2 regions of the Streptomyces olindensis genome follow, and region 1 is predicted to be linked to the other one. Evidence: riboswitches for the same ligand, from Rfam matches in the RefSeq annotation. Region 1 holds a riboswitch; the other holds the start of a gene.
What was found. Region 1 has a riboswitch for cyclic di-AMP ahead of ABZ948_RS01855 (C40 family peptidase). Riboswitches for the same ligand answer to the same signal wherever they lie in the genome.
Positions count from the first base shown of each region.

Region 2: linked by a shared signal. The riboswitch ahead of ABZ948_RS32590 (hypothetical protein) and the one ahead of ABZ948_RS01855 (C40 family peptidase) in region 1 are both predicted to bind cyclic di-AMP.

Region 1 covers NZ_JBEYZD010000002.1:159,682-166,799, reverse strand. The annotation lists gene ABZ948_RS01870 (C40 family peptidase) at 1-391, opposite strand, end outside; gene ABZ948_RS01865 (hypothetical protein) at 815-1,168, shown strand; gene ABZ948_RS01860 (SLAC1 family transporter) at 1,146-2,165, opposite strand; gene ABZ948_RS01855 (C40 family peptidase) at 2,243-3,412, opposite strand; cyclic di-AMP (ydaO/yuaA leader) riboswitch at 3,421-3,574, opposite strand; gene pcrA (DNA helicase PcrA) at 3,881-6,382, shown strand; gene ABZ948_RS01845 (M23 family metallopeptidase) at 6,437-7,118, opposite strand, start outside.
Region 2 covers NZ_JBEYZD010000070.1:16,497-23,614, forward strand. The annotation lists gene ABZ948_RS32560 (XRE family transcriptional regulator) at 107-865, shown strand; gene ABZ948_RS32565 (NUDIX domain-containing protein) at 868-1,341, shown strand; gene ABZ948_RS32570 (HD domain-containing protein) at 1,329-1,895, opposite strand; gene ABZ948_RS32575 (GntR family transcriptional regulator) at 1,897-2,277, opposite strand; gene ABZ948_RS32580 (tetratricopeptide repeat protein) at 2,473-4,965, opposite strand; gene ABZ948_RS32585 (hypothetical protein) at 4,979-5,401, opposite strand; gene ABZ948_RS32590 (hypothetical protein) at 5,854-6,090, opposite strand; cyclic di-AMP (ydaO/yuaA leader) riboswitch at 6,096-6,274, opposite strand; gene ABZ948_RS32595 (aminoglycoside phosphotransferase family protein) at 6,708-7,118, opposite strand, start outside.

The sequences.
Region 1 (7,118 bases):
GGTAGCGGTCCGGGTCGTCGGACAGGGCGAGCTGCAGGGCGGGGTCGAGGCCGCCGGCGCGGTACTGCGCGGCGGCGACCGAACCGAGGTCCTCGCGGGCCGAGTTGAGCCGTTCGTTCGTGCGGGCGGCCTGGTCCTGGAGGTCCTTCAGGCGCTGTCCGGCCGCCTCGGCCTTCTCCTTCGCGCCGTTGTACTTCTCGGTGGCGACCTCCGCCTCCTGGTACAGCTTGTCCACCTTGGCCTTGACCTGGCCGGGGGTGAGCTGTGGTTCGGCGTGTCCGGTCCCGTCGAAGCCCGTCGCGGTCGCCGCGCCGGCGAGTGCGATCGTGGCGGCCGTACGGGCCGTGTTGCCGCTCGCCGAGCGCTGTCGGGGCTTGCGGTGCGCTGCCACCTGGAGGCCACGTCCTTTCCTCGACCGCCGCGGGGTGCGTACGGCCGCCGTGGGGAGCGGACGGGCGGCCTGCGCGTCCGGCGGCGGCCCGCACAGGGGGGAGCGGACCGCCGCCGGACCTTCTCGGCGGTGGTGCCCGACTGCCGCCCCTGGCCCGGGCGGCTGTGGGGAGCCGGTCACCTGGGGGAGGACGCTAAACCTCGCCGTCCCGGGCCGGAGGCGGGTGTGCGGAACTGTCCCGAGAGGACCGGCGGTGACCGTATGCGACCGTGATCCGGGCTCGGGGCCGTCGACTTAACTCAGCGTGATGACCGATGTGTTGATTCGTGGGCGAGTGACGGTGATGGGGTGGTATGGGGCCGCATATATGCATCGATGGGCCGGTGTCGGGAGGCGTCGGGGCCCTCATTAGGCTCCGGCCTCATGGACGTACTCATCCACCTCTTCGTCGGCCTCCACATCATCGGCATCGCCGCGCTCCTGGGCGGCTTCCTCACCCAGATGAAGGCGATGGGCGCGGGCACCGCCCGCTACACCCCCGCGATGCTGCACGGCGCGCTGACGATGCTGGTCACCGGTGTGATCCTGGTCGGCCTCAACCAGGCCGACGACCAGTCCGTGAACAACATCAAGATCGGCGTGAAGCTGGCCCTGCTGATCGTGATCCTCGGCCTGGTCTACGTCAAACGCGACGACGAGAAGGTGGACAAGGGCCTGTTCGGCCTGGTCGGGCTGCTGACCGCGGCGAACGTCTTCATCGCCGTGCTCTGGACCTGAACCGCCGTGCTCCGGACCTCACCCGGCCCGTCCGCCCGCCGGCCCGGGCCGAGGTGATCGTCCAGGCCGTGCATCCCAGCCAGCCGGCCACCGTGATCCACAGCAGCGCCTCCCCGAGGGCGTCGAGCCAAGGGGCGTCGAGGGCGGCGGCGACCGCCAGGGCCGCGGCCGCCGTCCCGACCGCGCTGAACACGGTCGCCCAGCGCCGCACGTCGTAACGGCGCCGGGGCCAGAAGAGCTCGGCCGTGAACAGGGCGACGCAAGCGACCGCGGTGAGCACGAGCAGCGTGACGGTGACCCTGCCGAGGACGGCGTGGTCGTCGTCGTTCCACAGGTACAGGCGGTCGCTGTCGGCGCTGAGGAGCCTCGCCCCGGCCAGCGCCGAGACGGCGAGCGCGCCGCCCGGGAGCCAGTGGTCCCCGGCCCCTTCGGCCACCTGCCGCGGCTGGAAACGGAACAGGGCGAGGCAGTAGAGCACGAGCCCCAGCCAGAACAGCGTCAGGGCCGCGTGTGCGAGCCAGGCCGCCGATTCGGCGGCGGCGAGCGTGGCGCCGAGGACGGCGAGGCCCTGGGTGGCCACGCAGCGCAGGAACACGGTCCCGCGCCGCTCCCTGCCCGCCGCGACGAGCAGCACGGCCCAGAGCGGCGTGGCGAGTGCCAGCAGCGCCGCGGCCGGGCGCTGCAGGCCGGCCGCGGAGAAGCCGGTGCCGACGAGGGCGGTCGCGGCCACCCAGGCGAGCGCGGCCGCCGTCTCCCTCCGCCAGGCCGAGACTGAAGCCGGAGCCGAAGCCGGAGCCGGAGCCGAAGCCGAGACTGGGACCGGCCGTGGCGGCAGCAGCAGGGCCTGCGCGACCGCCCCCAGCCAGCCCGCGCAGGCCAGGACGAGGATGATCCCGGACAGGACCTCGTACCCCGCCGAGTCGAGACCGACCGACAAGGTGCCGGTCGTCAGGGCGTACATCGCCCACAACATGACAGACGGGGATGGGTCGGGCATAGCGTCGATGCTAGAGAGCGCCGCACACAGGACGAGAGGGGCACGCGCGCGTGCCCCTCAAAAACGTCCGGGACTTCTCAGGCGGGCCGCACCACGCTGTGGATCGACGACTCGCCGTCGTAGTAGATCGACTCCTCGCGCACGTAGGTGCCGGGCTTCGGAGCGTGGATCATCATGCCGTTGCCGATGTAGATGCCCACGTGGGTGACGTCGTCGTAGAAGAAGACCAGGTCGCCGGGGAGCGCCTGGGAGAGGGGGACCGTGGTGCCGGCGTCGACCTGGTCGTAGGTCGTGCGCGGCAGGGTCACGCCCGCGGCCTTCCACGCGGCCTGGGTGAGGCCGGAGCAGTCGTAGGAGCCGGGACCGACGGCGCCCCAGACGTACGGCTTGCCGATCTGGGCGCGGGCGAAGGCGAGGGCCTTCTCGGCCTTGGTGGCGTACGAGGAGTCGGCCGGGGCCGTCGAGGTGGAGGTGCCGGAGCCCGACGTCGAGGAGCCGCTCTCCTGCCGCTGGGCGGCCTCCTCCTGGGCCTGCTGCTGCTCGGCCTGCTCCCGGGCCAGCTCGGCGGCCTTGCGGGCGGCCTCCTCCTGCTTCTCCTTCTCGATCGCCGCGAGCCGCGCCTTCTCCTCGGAGGTCAGCTTCGACAGCAGCTCGCGCGCGTCGGCGAGCTTGCGCTGGACGGTGGCCTTGGCGGTCTTCAGGTCGCCCTGGGACTCGGTGAGCGTCGCGAGGCTCGCCGTGGCCTCCTGGCGCTTCTCCATCGTCTCGGACTGCTGGGTGACGTAGTCGTCGACGGCGACCTTCTGACGGCCGGTCATCCGGTCCATCAGCTGCGTCTGGTCGAAGTAGTCCTGCGGGGTGTCCGCGAGCAGGAACGTCGCGGTGTCCGGGGCGGAGGCGCCGGTGCGGTACTGGGCGGCGGCGAAGGAACCCAGCTCCTCCCGCGCCTCGTTGAGCTTCTGGGTGCGCTGGGCGACGTCGTCGAGGAGGGTGTCGACGCGCTTGCGCTGCTTCGCGGTCTTCTCCTTGGCCGCGTTGTACTTGTCGGTCGCCGACTCGGCCTGGCGGTACAGGTCGTCGACCTTCTTCTCGACTTCCTCCAGGCTGGGCTTGTCGTCGGCCCCGGGGGCTGCGTTGGCCGACTGGGACAGCAGGGCCACGGAGGTGAGGGCCGCCGTTGCGAGGGCGGGGGTCCGTATGCCTGCCACGCGCGTACCCGTAGGACGCGACTTGCGGTGCGACGCCAAGGGAGGCGACTCCTTCCATGTTCCGCCTACCGGGTTAGCTGTCGGGTTCGGGCGGGTATGTCGGAAGGGTTGCCCTACGGCCTGCTCCGGAAAGGGAGTCGGGCCGATTCACCCCAAGGTCTCGGTGGGTCCCCGGCTCCGGCTGCTCGGCGGCGCACCGGACTCGGCGGAGGCCGCGCGGCCCGGCGACGTTCGCCGGTGGGGGTCGTACGGCCTGCCCGCACGGTAGCCAACTCGTGTGGCCCCTGTGAAGGTTGATGGGTGATATGCCCGATACATTTTCGTGACCTCCCTCCAGAGCATCGCCGAGCGTGACGAAGTGGCGGAGGTTGGTCACGAGTCGTCCATGTTTGCCGCTCCATCGCGGGCCGTGATCGCCCGATCCTGGAGGGTGACGGGGCGCTCGTTTCGGCGATGTTCTCAGGGCGGCGGCGGGCTGTCAGTGGGGCGCCCTAGACTCGGAGAGCGATGAGCAGCCTCTTTGACGACAGCTTCCTGGCGGACCTCCAGGCCCAGCGGGGCCCTGCGGACGAGCCCCCGCCGCCGCCCGAGGACGATCACGCTCCGGAGTCGATCCCGGACGATCTGTTCGGCGGGAAGTTCGACGCGCCGCCGGACCGGGACGCCTACTACCGAGACGGCGCCCCGCGCCCGCTCGTGGACACCGCCGCCCTCCTGGAGGGGCTGAACGACAACCAGCGCGCCGCTGTCGTCCACTCCGGCTCCCCGCTGCTCATCGTGGCCGGCGCCGGCTCCGGCAAGACCCGCGTGCTCACGCACCGCATCGCCCACCTGCTCGCCGAGCGGGACGTGCACCCGGGCCAGATCCTCGCGATCACCTTCACCAACAAGGCCGCCGGCGAGATGAAGGAACGCGTCGAGCAGCTCGTCGGCCCGCGCGCCAACGCCATGTGGGTGATGACCTTCCACAGCGCGTGCGTGCGGATCCTGCGGCGCGAGTCGAAGAAGCTCGGTTTCACGTCCTCGTTCTCGATCTACGACGCCGCCGACTCCAAGCGCCTGATGGCCCTGGTCTGCCGCGACCTGGACCTCGACCCCAAGCGCTTCCCGCCCAAGTCCTTCAGCGCCAAGATCAGCAACCTGAAGAACGAGCTGATCGACGAGGAGGACTTCGCCGCCCAGGCCACCGACGGCTTCGAGAAGACCCTCGCCCAGGCCTACGCGATGTACCAGTCGCGGCTGCGCGAGGCGAACGCCCTCGACTTCGACGACCTGATCATGACGACGGTCAATCTGCTGCGCGCCTTCCCGGACGTCGCCGAGCACTACCGCCGCCGCTTCCGGCACGTGCTCGTCGACGAGTACCAGGACACCAACCACGCGCAGTACGCCCTGGTCCGCGAGCTGGTCGGCACCTCGGAGCACCCCGTCGACGTGCCGCCCGAGGCCGAGATCCCGCCCGCCGAGCTGTGCGTGGTGGGTGACGCCGACCAGTCGATCTACGCCTTCCGCGGCGCGACGATCCGCAACATCCTCCAGTTCGAGGAGGACTACCCGGACGCGACGACGATCCTGCTGGAGCAGAACTACCGCTCCACACAGACGATCCTCAGCGCCGCCAACGCGGTCATCGAGCGCAACGAGTCCCGCCGCCCCAAGAACCTGTGGACCAACGCGGGCACGGGCGCGCGGATCACCGGCTACGTCGCCGACACCGAGCACGACGAGGCGCAGTTCGTCGCCGACGAGATAGACCGCCTCACGGACGCGGGCGAGGCGAAGGCCGGCGACGTCGCCGTCTTCTACCGCACGAACGCCCAGTCCCGTGTCTTCGAAGAGGTCTTCATCCGCGTCGGACTGCCCTACAAGGTCGTCGGCGGCGTCCGCTTCTACGAGCGCAAGGAGGTCCGGGACGTCCTGGCCTACCTGCGCGTCCTGGCCAACCCGGAGGACTCGGTGCCGCTGCGCCGGATCCTCAACGTCCCCAAGCGGGGCATCGGCGACCGCGCCGAGGCGATGATCGACGCCCTCGCCCAGCGGGAGAAGATCAGCTTCCCGCAGGCGCTCAAGCGCGTCGACGAGGCGTACGGCATGGCCGCGCGCTCCACCAACGCCGTCAAGCGGTTCAACACGCTGATGGAGGACCTCCGGACCATCGTCGAGTCCGGCGCCGGACCGGCCACCGTGCTGGAGGCCGTCCTGGAGCGCACCGGATACCTCGCCGAGCTGCAGGCCTCCACCGACCCGCAGGACGAGACCCGGATCGAGAATCTCCAGGAACTCGCCGCCGTCGCCATGGAGTTCGAGCAGGAGCGCGGCGAGGGCGCACAGACGCCGGGGGCCGCCGCCCCGGGGGGCACGCTGGCCGACTTCCTCGAGCAGGTCGCGCTGGTCGCCGACTCCGACCAGATCCCCGACGAGGAGGACGGCGACGGCGTCATCACGCTGATGACCCTGCACACGGCCAAGGGCCTGGAGTTCCCGGTCGTCTTCCTCACCGGCATGGAGGACGGCGTCTTCCCGCACATGCGCGCCCTCGGCCAGACCAAGGAGCTGGAGGAGGAGCGGCGCCTGGCCTACGTCGGCATCACGCGCGCCCGGGAGCGGCTGTATCTGACGCGGTCCACGCTGCGCAGCGCCTGGGGCCAGCCGTCGTACAACCCGCCCTCCCGGTTCCTGGAGGAGATCCCCGCGGCCCACGTGGAGTGGAAGCGGACGGGAGCGACCGCGCCCGCGTCCTCCGGACCGGTCTCGGCGGTGGCGTCCTCGCTGTCCTCGTCCCGCTCGCGGTCGTCGGCGTCGGGCGCGTCCGGTTTCGCCACGCGTCGCGCCGCCGAGAAGCCGGTGGTGTCGCTCGCCGTGGGGGACCGGGTCACCCACGACCAGTTCGGGCTCGGGACCGTCGTCGCGGTCAAGGGCACGGGCGCGAACGCCGAGGCCACGATCGACTTCGGCGACACGAAGCCGAAGCGGCTGCTGCTGCGGTACGCGCCGGTGGAGAAGCTGTAGCGCCGTGAGGTGACCTGATGGGCCCCCGTCCGCTCGGCGGGGGCTGCCGGGACGTTACGTCGGGTTGATGCCGTGGCTGCGCAGCCACGGGAGCGGGTCGATCGGCGAGCCGCCGGCCGGGCGCACCTCGAAGTGCAGGTGCGGGCCGGTCGAGTTGCCGGAGTTGCCGGAGCGCGCGATCGGATCGCCGGCCTTGACGGTCGTGCCGGAGGGCACGGTGTACGTGGAGAGGTGGCAGTACCACGTCTCCGTGCCGTCCTTCGCGGTCACGATCATCATGTTGCCGTAGGCGCTGTTCCACTGGGTGCGCACGGTGCCGTCGGTCGCGGCCATCACGGTCGTGCCGTACGAGACGGGGAAGTCGATGCCCGTGTGGAGGGACATCCAGTTGATGCCGGACTGGCCGTAAAGGGCGCTGAGTCCGTGCTGCGCGACCGGCAGGGCGAACTTGGGCCGCAGCCGCTCCTTGCGGGCCGCCTCCTCCGCCGCCCGCTTGCGCTCGGCGGCCTGCTGGGCCTTGAGGTCGATGCGCTCCTGCGTACGGCTGGCCCGGTCGGCGAAGTCGTCGGCGCCGGCGGCGAGGCTCTGCAGCTGCGTGTCCAGCTTGTTGTTGGCAGCGGCCGGCTTCACCGGCTGCGCGTCCGCCGCGGTCGTGTGCGCCTCGGCGGCGCTGTCGTCGGTGAGGCTGCCGACGGAGGCGGCGGCGATCCCGGCGACGCCCATCACACACGCCGAG
Region 2 (7,118 bases), on a different contig from region 1:
ATTCAGGATCGCTGCAGCTCAGGGGAGTTGGGCACCCCGCACCTAGACAGCTAGAGGCCTTCTGGCTACGGTCAAGAAGTCCCTAGAAGTCCCTACGGGGGTGCAGATGTCGAACGAGCGCTTACGGTCCGCCCTCCTCGCCCGCGGCATGACCGTGCAGACCCTCGCCGAAGAGATCGGGGTGATCCCGAAGACGGTCGAACGCTGGATCACGCAGGGCAAAGTCCCGTACCGGCGTCACCAGTACGCAACCGCGGCGGCGCTGAACGTCGACGTGACGACGCTGTGGGATGACAGCCGCGCTGTCGAGAGCGCAGCAGATCTGACCAAAGCCGAGATCGTGGCCGTCTACCCGCATCGGCACGTTGTGCCGTCAGTCCTTTGGCGTCAGATGTGCGAGCGCGCCACGGAGCGCATCGACATCCTCGTGTACGCCGGCATCTACCTGGCGGAAGACCCGCTCTTCTTCTCGACCTTGAAGGAGAAGGCCGAGAGCGGTGTTCGCATCCGAGTGCTCATGGGCGATCCGGAGTGTGAGGCCGTCATCCGACGCGGCATCGACGAAGGACACCGCATCATGGACGGCAAGATCCGCAATGCGCTGGTCAACTACCGCCCGCTGTTCACCAGCCATCCCGAGATCACCTTCCGCCTGCACGACACGGTGCTCTACAACTCGATCTACCGTGCCGATGACGAGATGCTGGCCAACACGCACGTGTACGGCATCGGCGCCTACATGGCGCCCGTGTTCCACCTGCGGCGACTCCCCGGAGCTGGTCTATTCGACACCTTCGCCAATAGCGTTCAGCAGACCTGGGAAGGTGCCAGGCCAGTAACCGAACGCGACTTCACGGGAGCTTGAGCATGGGACGCATCGACTACCTGCACGATCCGGACGCCCCGCCGGCGAACTCGGTTGTGCCGTCCGTCGTCGCGTTCGTGCAGAACGACGCGGGACAGGTGCTGATGATCCAGCGCTCCGACAACGGGCGCTGGGCGCTGCCCGGTGGTGGTCACGACGTGGGGGAGTCGATCAGCGACACAGTCGTCCGCGAGGTCTGGGAAGAGACCGGGATCAAGGCCGAAGTCGTCAACATGTCCGGGATCTACACGGACCCCGGGCACGTGATGGAGTACGACGACGGCGAGGTGCGCCAGCAGTTCAGCATCTGCTTTCGTGCGCGGCCGGTCGGCGGTGAACTCCGTACGAGCAACGAAACGACTCAGGTCCGCTGGGTCGACCCGGCGGACCTGACGACGTTGGACGTGCACCCCACGATGCGGCTCCGGATCGACCACGCCATGGATCAGGCGCGCGCGACTCCCTACATCGGCTGACGCTTTGCCGCGGCGACCCGTTCGAGCACGCGGGACGTGCAGGCGAGAATCTCCGGTTCGGCCCGGCGGATGAACTGCCCGATCAGGCTGTCCGGCCCATACCGCCCGGCGATCTCGTTGATCCGGTCGATCGGGTTCGTGGACGTGCCGTCCGGTGTGGTGTTCATGTCGCAGTAGCAGAGCGCGTCGTTCAGGTGTGCGCTCTCGCGGGGGAACTCGCCCTCCAACTCCTCGCGCATACCGCGCGCTTCCGCCTCCATCCAGGCGCAGGAGTGGTGGGCGACCAGGTTGATGACGCGGTTGTCGGCGCCGGCCACGTCCCGGAGGTAGCGGGCTCCGTCCAGCGAGTGGAAGCCGGTCTTGGCCAGGTCCGGCGCGTAGCCGATGTCGTGCAGGACCGCGGCGGCCTCCAGCAGATCGGCGTCTTGGTTGAGTACGAGCGCGATCGTGCGGGCCCTCTCGGCGACTCCGAGGCAGTGCTTCCACCGCCGCGGCAGTGGTTCGGCGAGCAGGGACTCAGCCAGGGGATAGGCCCACTCCGTCAACTTCGGCAAGCTACGAACGCTCCTCTCGCGTCGGCACAGCGCGGACCGTCCGCACTCTGCCCTGTCCGCCGCCCGCCAGCACGCCGACGGCCTCCAGCCTGTCCAGAGCCTTGCTAATGGTGGGTCGCGAGACTCCGAACCGCGTAGCTAGAGCAGATGCGCTGGGGAACGTTGCGCCTACTTCAAGTCCTTCATCCGTAATAATGCCCGCGATCCGGTCTTCCAGCGGGCGCCTGTCGACTCGCTCACCTGCTCGTACGACTCGCCACCGCCCCCCTGGCACCGGTTCGGCGACGCCGTCCTTCTGGAGGACGCCGAACGCACGGAGGGCGACTCCGCGCGAGATCTTGTGCTCGCGCATGAGTTCCATAGCAGACGGTAGTTCCGTCATATCTGGGTTCGCCTCGATTTGGGCCTTCACTGCGTCCGCGACCTTGACGAAGGTCCCCCGAGGACTGACTTGCTGCGACACTCGTTCTCCCTCCCTGCTCGGGTCCCACCCTCCAAGCCTCCCATGCCCGCAAGGCTACGCAGCGAGTGATGATGGATGGGGTGAGGCTGGTCGCATTTGCTATTTGGCCCGCATTCAACGCTTTCGCTTGTTCTTGCGTGCCCTTTTTGGTTTTGTTCCGCTTGCCTTTTTCCGCCGCCCGTTACCGGCCGTCAGGCGCATCACTTGGGCCGCTGCGGCGCCCCTGCCTGTTCGGACCAGCCATGTACTCAAAATCACGCCAGCATGCTCGTGGCCCCCGGAAAGAGCGATATTCAGCAGTCTCTCCCCGTCCGCGACATACCCTGCACGGATGCATATTTGTCCAGCTAGGCAGCCAGCATGTGTGTGTTCCTTCAGAAGGGCAAGGTTGAGCCAGCTCATGGCCTGATTGTAAAATCGCCGATTGCTCAGTTCGCGACCAAAATCGCAAATGTCAGAGGGTGTAGCAATATGCAATGCACGCCGGAATTGTATCTCAGCCTCATCTGGATCTCCGTGCTTAGCAAGGAGATATGCGTAATGGAATGATGCAATCTCCGCACCGGCAGCGCTTGCCTTACGGTAGAGCTCCATTGCGCCCTCTGGATCGTCTAGGCCTTGGAGTCGGACCGCGAGATTGTAGGCGCATTTGGGGTCGTTCGCCTCATACCCCTTGCGCCAATACTCCTCTGCCCTTTCATTGTCGCCTGCGTCGAGGGAGATCATAGCGAGTTGATTGTAGGCCGATGCTTCGCCTAGCGTAACCGCCCGTTCAAGCATCTCTATCGCGCGGCCAGTGTCACCTTCCCTCGCAACCAGATTGGCCCAGTTGGCGAGCGATCGGGGGTTACCCTTGTTAGCTGCCTTTTTGAACCATTCCTGAGCCTCTCCTATAGCACCTTCCTCTCGAAGCGCGACGCCGAGGTTATTCATTGATAGAGCATTTCCTCGTTCCGCCCCTATTTTCCACCACTTCTTGCTGGACTCTGTATCGCCGAGGCGTGCGTACGTCTGCCCTAGGTTATGGGCGGCACCCCCACTTGAATCTGTCGCGTCAGAATCTGCGATTCGGTGCCACCAAGCGACTGCCTCTCTATCGTCGGGCAGCGCGTATGCAAGGTGATAAACCGCGTGAGAGTCGCTCTTTTCGGCACCGATTCGAAATAGGTCTACCGCCTGCCTGATACGTCCTTCCCGTTCATATTGAGTGCCCAAGTAGATTGATGCGTCGATGCTTCCGAGGTCGACAGCTTGGCGCCACACGGTCTTTGCTTGCTCGGTTTTATCCAACTTCAGGTAAACGCGTCCGAGGTTGATCCGTGCAGGGATGGGGTGTTTCTCTAGGTCGTCCGCCCATGCCCTTTCAGCAACGTCCCAAGCTTCGTGCTGGACGGCGGCCATTCCGACGTGGAACGAGAGGCTAGCGAGCTGGGCATAGTTTAGGGCGCTCTCCCAAGTTTCCGACGGAATCGCCGGTGCCTCATTCGACCGAGCTAGAGCGTCAGGCAAGTAGTCGAAGACACGGTAATGCGACCCCGCTTTTATGGGGAGCAGGAAACTCGTTACTCCGTAACGGCGCCGCGTTGCCCAGTCAAGAGCGGCATCAAAGCTTTCTGGCCGTAGGAGATCGCCGCCCAACCTGTTGAGATAAATCTCGTGCAATTCGAGCAGGACGGATAGTGGAATTTCTGCAGTGATTCCGCACCGGGCGAGATCGACCGCAGCTGCCACCAGTGAAGCTCCACGTGGGTTGCCGCCAGGGCCGTCAGCGAGAGACCACTGCTGATAAAGGCGGGGGCCAGCAGCCAAATATTCAGCAACTCCGAATAGTCGACTGTGGGCTACGGCACTGGTAACTCTGGAATCGTGAACTCGGCTTGCCCGCGCGAGTTCTGTTTCATTCCAGATTCTGGGTACCACCACGGTGTCCAGTTGGTCAAGCACGCGGGAACCCAGGGCATTGTGTCTGCCTAGGTCGTCGAGAGCCTGACCATCCCCATCGATTGGAGAAAGTCGCCGATACTGTTCTGCCCGCATAGTAGCGATACTGCGGATATTGAACTGCCTCAACACCGTCAAAACCGACGGTGTTAGCCCATCGGGGCCTATGTATCGTTCAAGGTCATCCAGCCAAACAAAGCAACCGTCTTGGGACTCAATTATGGCCTTCAGGTTGCGAATCAGATCCGGTCCATCAATGGGTGCCCAAATCTTACTGTGCGGGCAGGTTGCCAGTAGCCCTTCAAAGGCTGACCGTGTCTTTCCGGCAGTCGAGTCTCCTACTACCAGAATGAAACCACCATGCGCATGGATCTCGGAGATATGGCGCCTGAGTTCCGTATCTGAAGTTCTGGTTACGTACTCTGGTAGCTGGCCATCCTGATTTGCTTCTGAACGGTGTACGCCAAATTGGAGTGGATCAGCAGAGGTGACGGGCACTGGATCGTAGGAACTCAACCCCTCAAGAGTTGCCTTCTGAAGGATTTCCGAAATATTCAGGTTCTCGGTGTTGATCTGAATGCCGGATCCCATTTGGAACACGCGACCTTCTTGTTCGGCGTGCCCCCGAAAGTAGCCTTGGAGGGAAGGAACGTGCCCCTCTTCCACGCTGTCCTCCTAGTCAGCTGTTGTACTGCACCCCGGAGCCCTGTTGATAGATGCGCGAGTTATCATTTGCGGTAGCCGTTTGGTTGATTTGATTGCCGGCTTCAGGGGATTTATCCTCAGAGATTTGCTGCCACAAGGAGACAAGGTCTTCTAGTTCTGCTGCGGCTTCAGGGTGATCCGCCAATAGGCGACGAAATTTCCCCTTCCACATCTGCTGCATCTCCGTGGTTGTCTCATCCAAGTCTCCACGCTCGGTCGAAGTCCCCAACTCGGTGCGGGATTCCTCAAGTTCCTGCTCAAGCACTTCTGGAGGTTTCGCGAGACGTGTATAAATGTGCGCGACCCTGCCCTTGGCGCGTTCCCAGAGATCAGTGGTCATGAGGGAGACAAGCGCGTTGGCGCTTGTGCTTGCTACAGCGAGCAGCGCGGGATCCATAGCGGCTCCTTGTTGCGGATGCGTGATCTCCCAGGCTAGGGAGGAAAGCCGCGCCGTGTACTAGGAATTTCAGATTCCGTGATCTCCACACAGGAGGTTGACATCAGTTGGTAGGGGATGGTAATGGCCCACTTGTGGCAGGTGTGGCTGCGCCGCCGTGGACGGCAGCGCAACCCGTGGTCTCACCGCTGGTCTCAGTTGCGGGGAATTCCATCAGTGGTTGTGGGGGTCTGCTGACGTCCGGCGCAGTCCCTGACTGGCACCGGCCAGCCATCGCCGTACCTGCACAGACGCCCGCGGACCAAGATCGGACAACTTGTAATGCGTAGGTCGTCGGTTCGAATCCGACAGGGGGCTCTGCTGGGACCCCAGGTCAGAGAGGCTCTGACCTGGGGTTTTGTCGTTGGCGGATGCGGTGACTCGGAGATCTCCTGATGTGTCCGTGGTTGTGATCAGGACCAGATGTAGGTCATCACCACGAAGATCACGACGAGAAGTCCGAGGGTCACCCCTCCCGCGGTGGCCATGGCCTCGTAGTACGAGGCTTCCTCCATCACCCTGTGGGCGATGCCCGCAGCACCACCACCGATGATCGCAAGGAGGACTGCGACCCGGGCGTCGTGCAGCTTGTTCCTCGGGGGCTTGTCCCCGGATCCAGAGAGCTGCGGACCGTCGTGCGTTGCCGTCATGGCTCGCTGCCTTCGTCAGTCGCCTGTGAAGGATGACCTGTCGGATTCGGACTGGCGAAGTTGTCCGGCCGCTGATGCGGCTTCACCCCAAGGGCTGCTCGGTCGGCCATGGCGTGGTCGGGGCCGGCGACCCGTCGTGCTCGGGTCCTCCACTCCTGCCGCTCCATGGATGCGACTGTGACATCCGGACGCCGGCAGGACTCGGCTTACGCCCGGACCGCCCCGTCGTCTGTAACGGGGGCTTGTCGTCAAAGAGATCGTGGCCCACGCGACGCCGGATGTCCCAACTCAGATGAGCATTTGTGGGCTTGGTCACCAGTCATCCGTACCGGTGACCGTCGGTGGAATCACCGCTGATCAGGGGCTAGTTGGCGCATTTTTGGAGGCCTTGATCAGTCCCGTTTGACGAGGGCCCGGTACATCATCTGGAGGGCTCCGCTCGGCGTCGATCGACCTGCTGTCGATTGACGGAACATCAGATGAACGAGCGGCACACGTGCTTGATGTCCGCTCCGGGCTGGTGTTCACGACGACCTGAGGCGGCGCCGGGCGCATGTTTGAGCCCAAGGAATCGTGCTCCGGCGTGAGAGCCCCCCGGGCTCTTGCGTTGTCCAGGTTCAGATCAATCCTGACCTGGGTTTCCTCAGTCGGCGGGCGATCTCCAACTGGCCGTCGTCCAGAGGGCGGCCGTCCTCGATGTCCCACAGGGCGTTCTGGAGGAGGCGGCCGAGGGTCCAGGCGCGGGCGCGGGGGCGGTCCAGGGCGAGGATGTCGGTCATGGCGTCGAAGCGCCAGAGGATGTCGTCGGCGTCGTAGCGGTTGTCGAGGGCGGGCCACAGTTCGAAGCCGGGGTCGCCCGCGAGGGGCTTGGGGTCGATCGCGAGCCAGGCGGCGCGGTCGGAGGCGAGGACGTTCTCGTCGTGGAGGTCCCAGTGGAGGAGCCGGTCGCCCGGTTCGTCGACCACCTCGCGTACGGCGGCGGCGCAGTCCGCGACGACGCGGCGGGCCTCGGGGTCGGGGATGCGGTC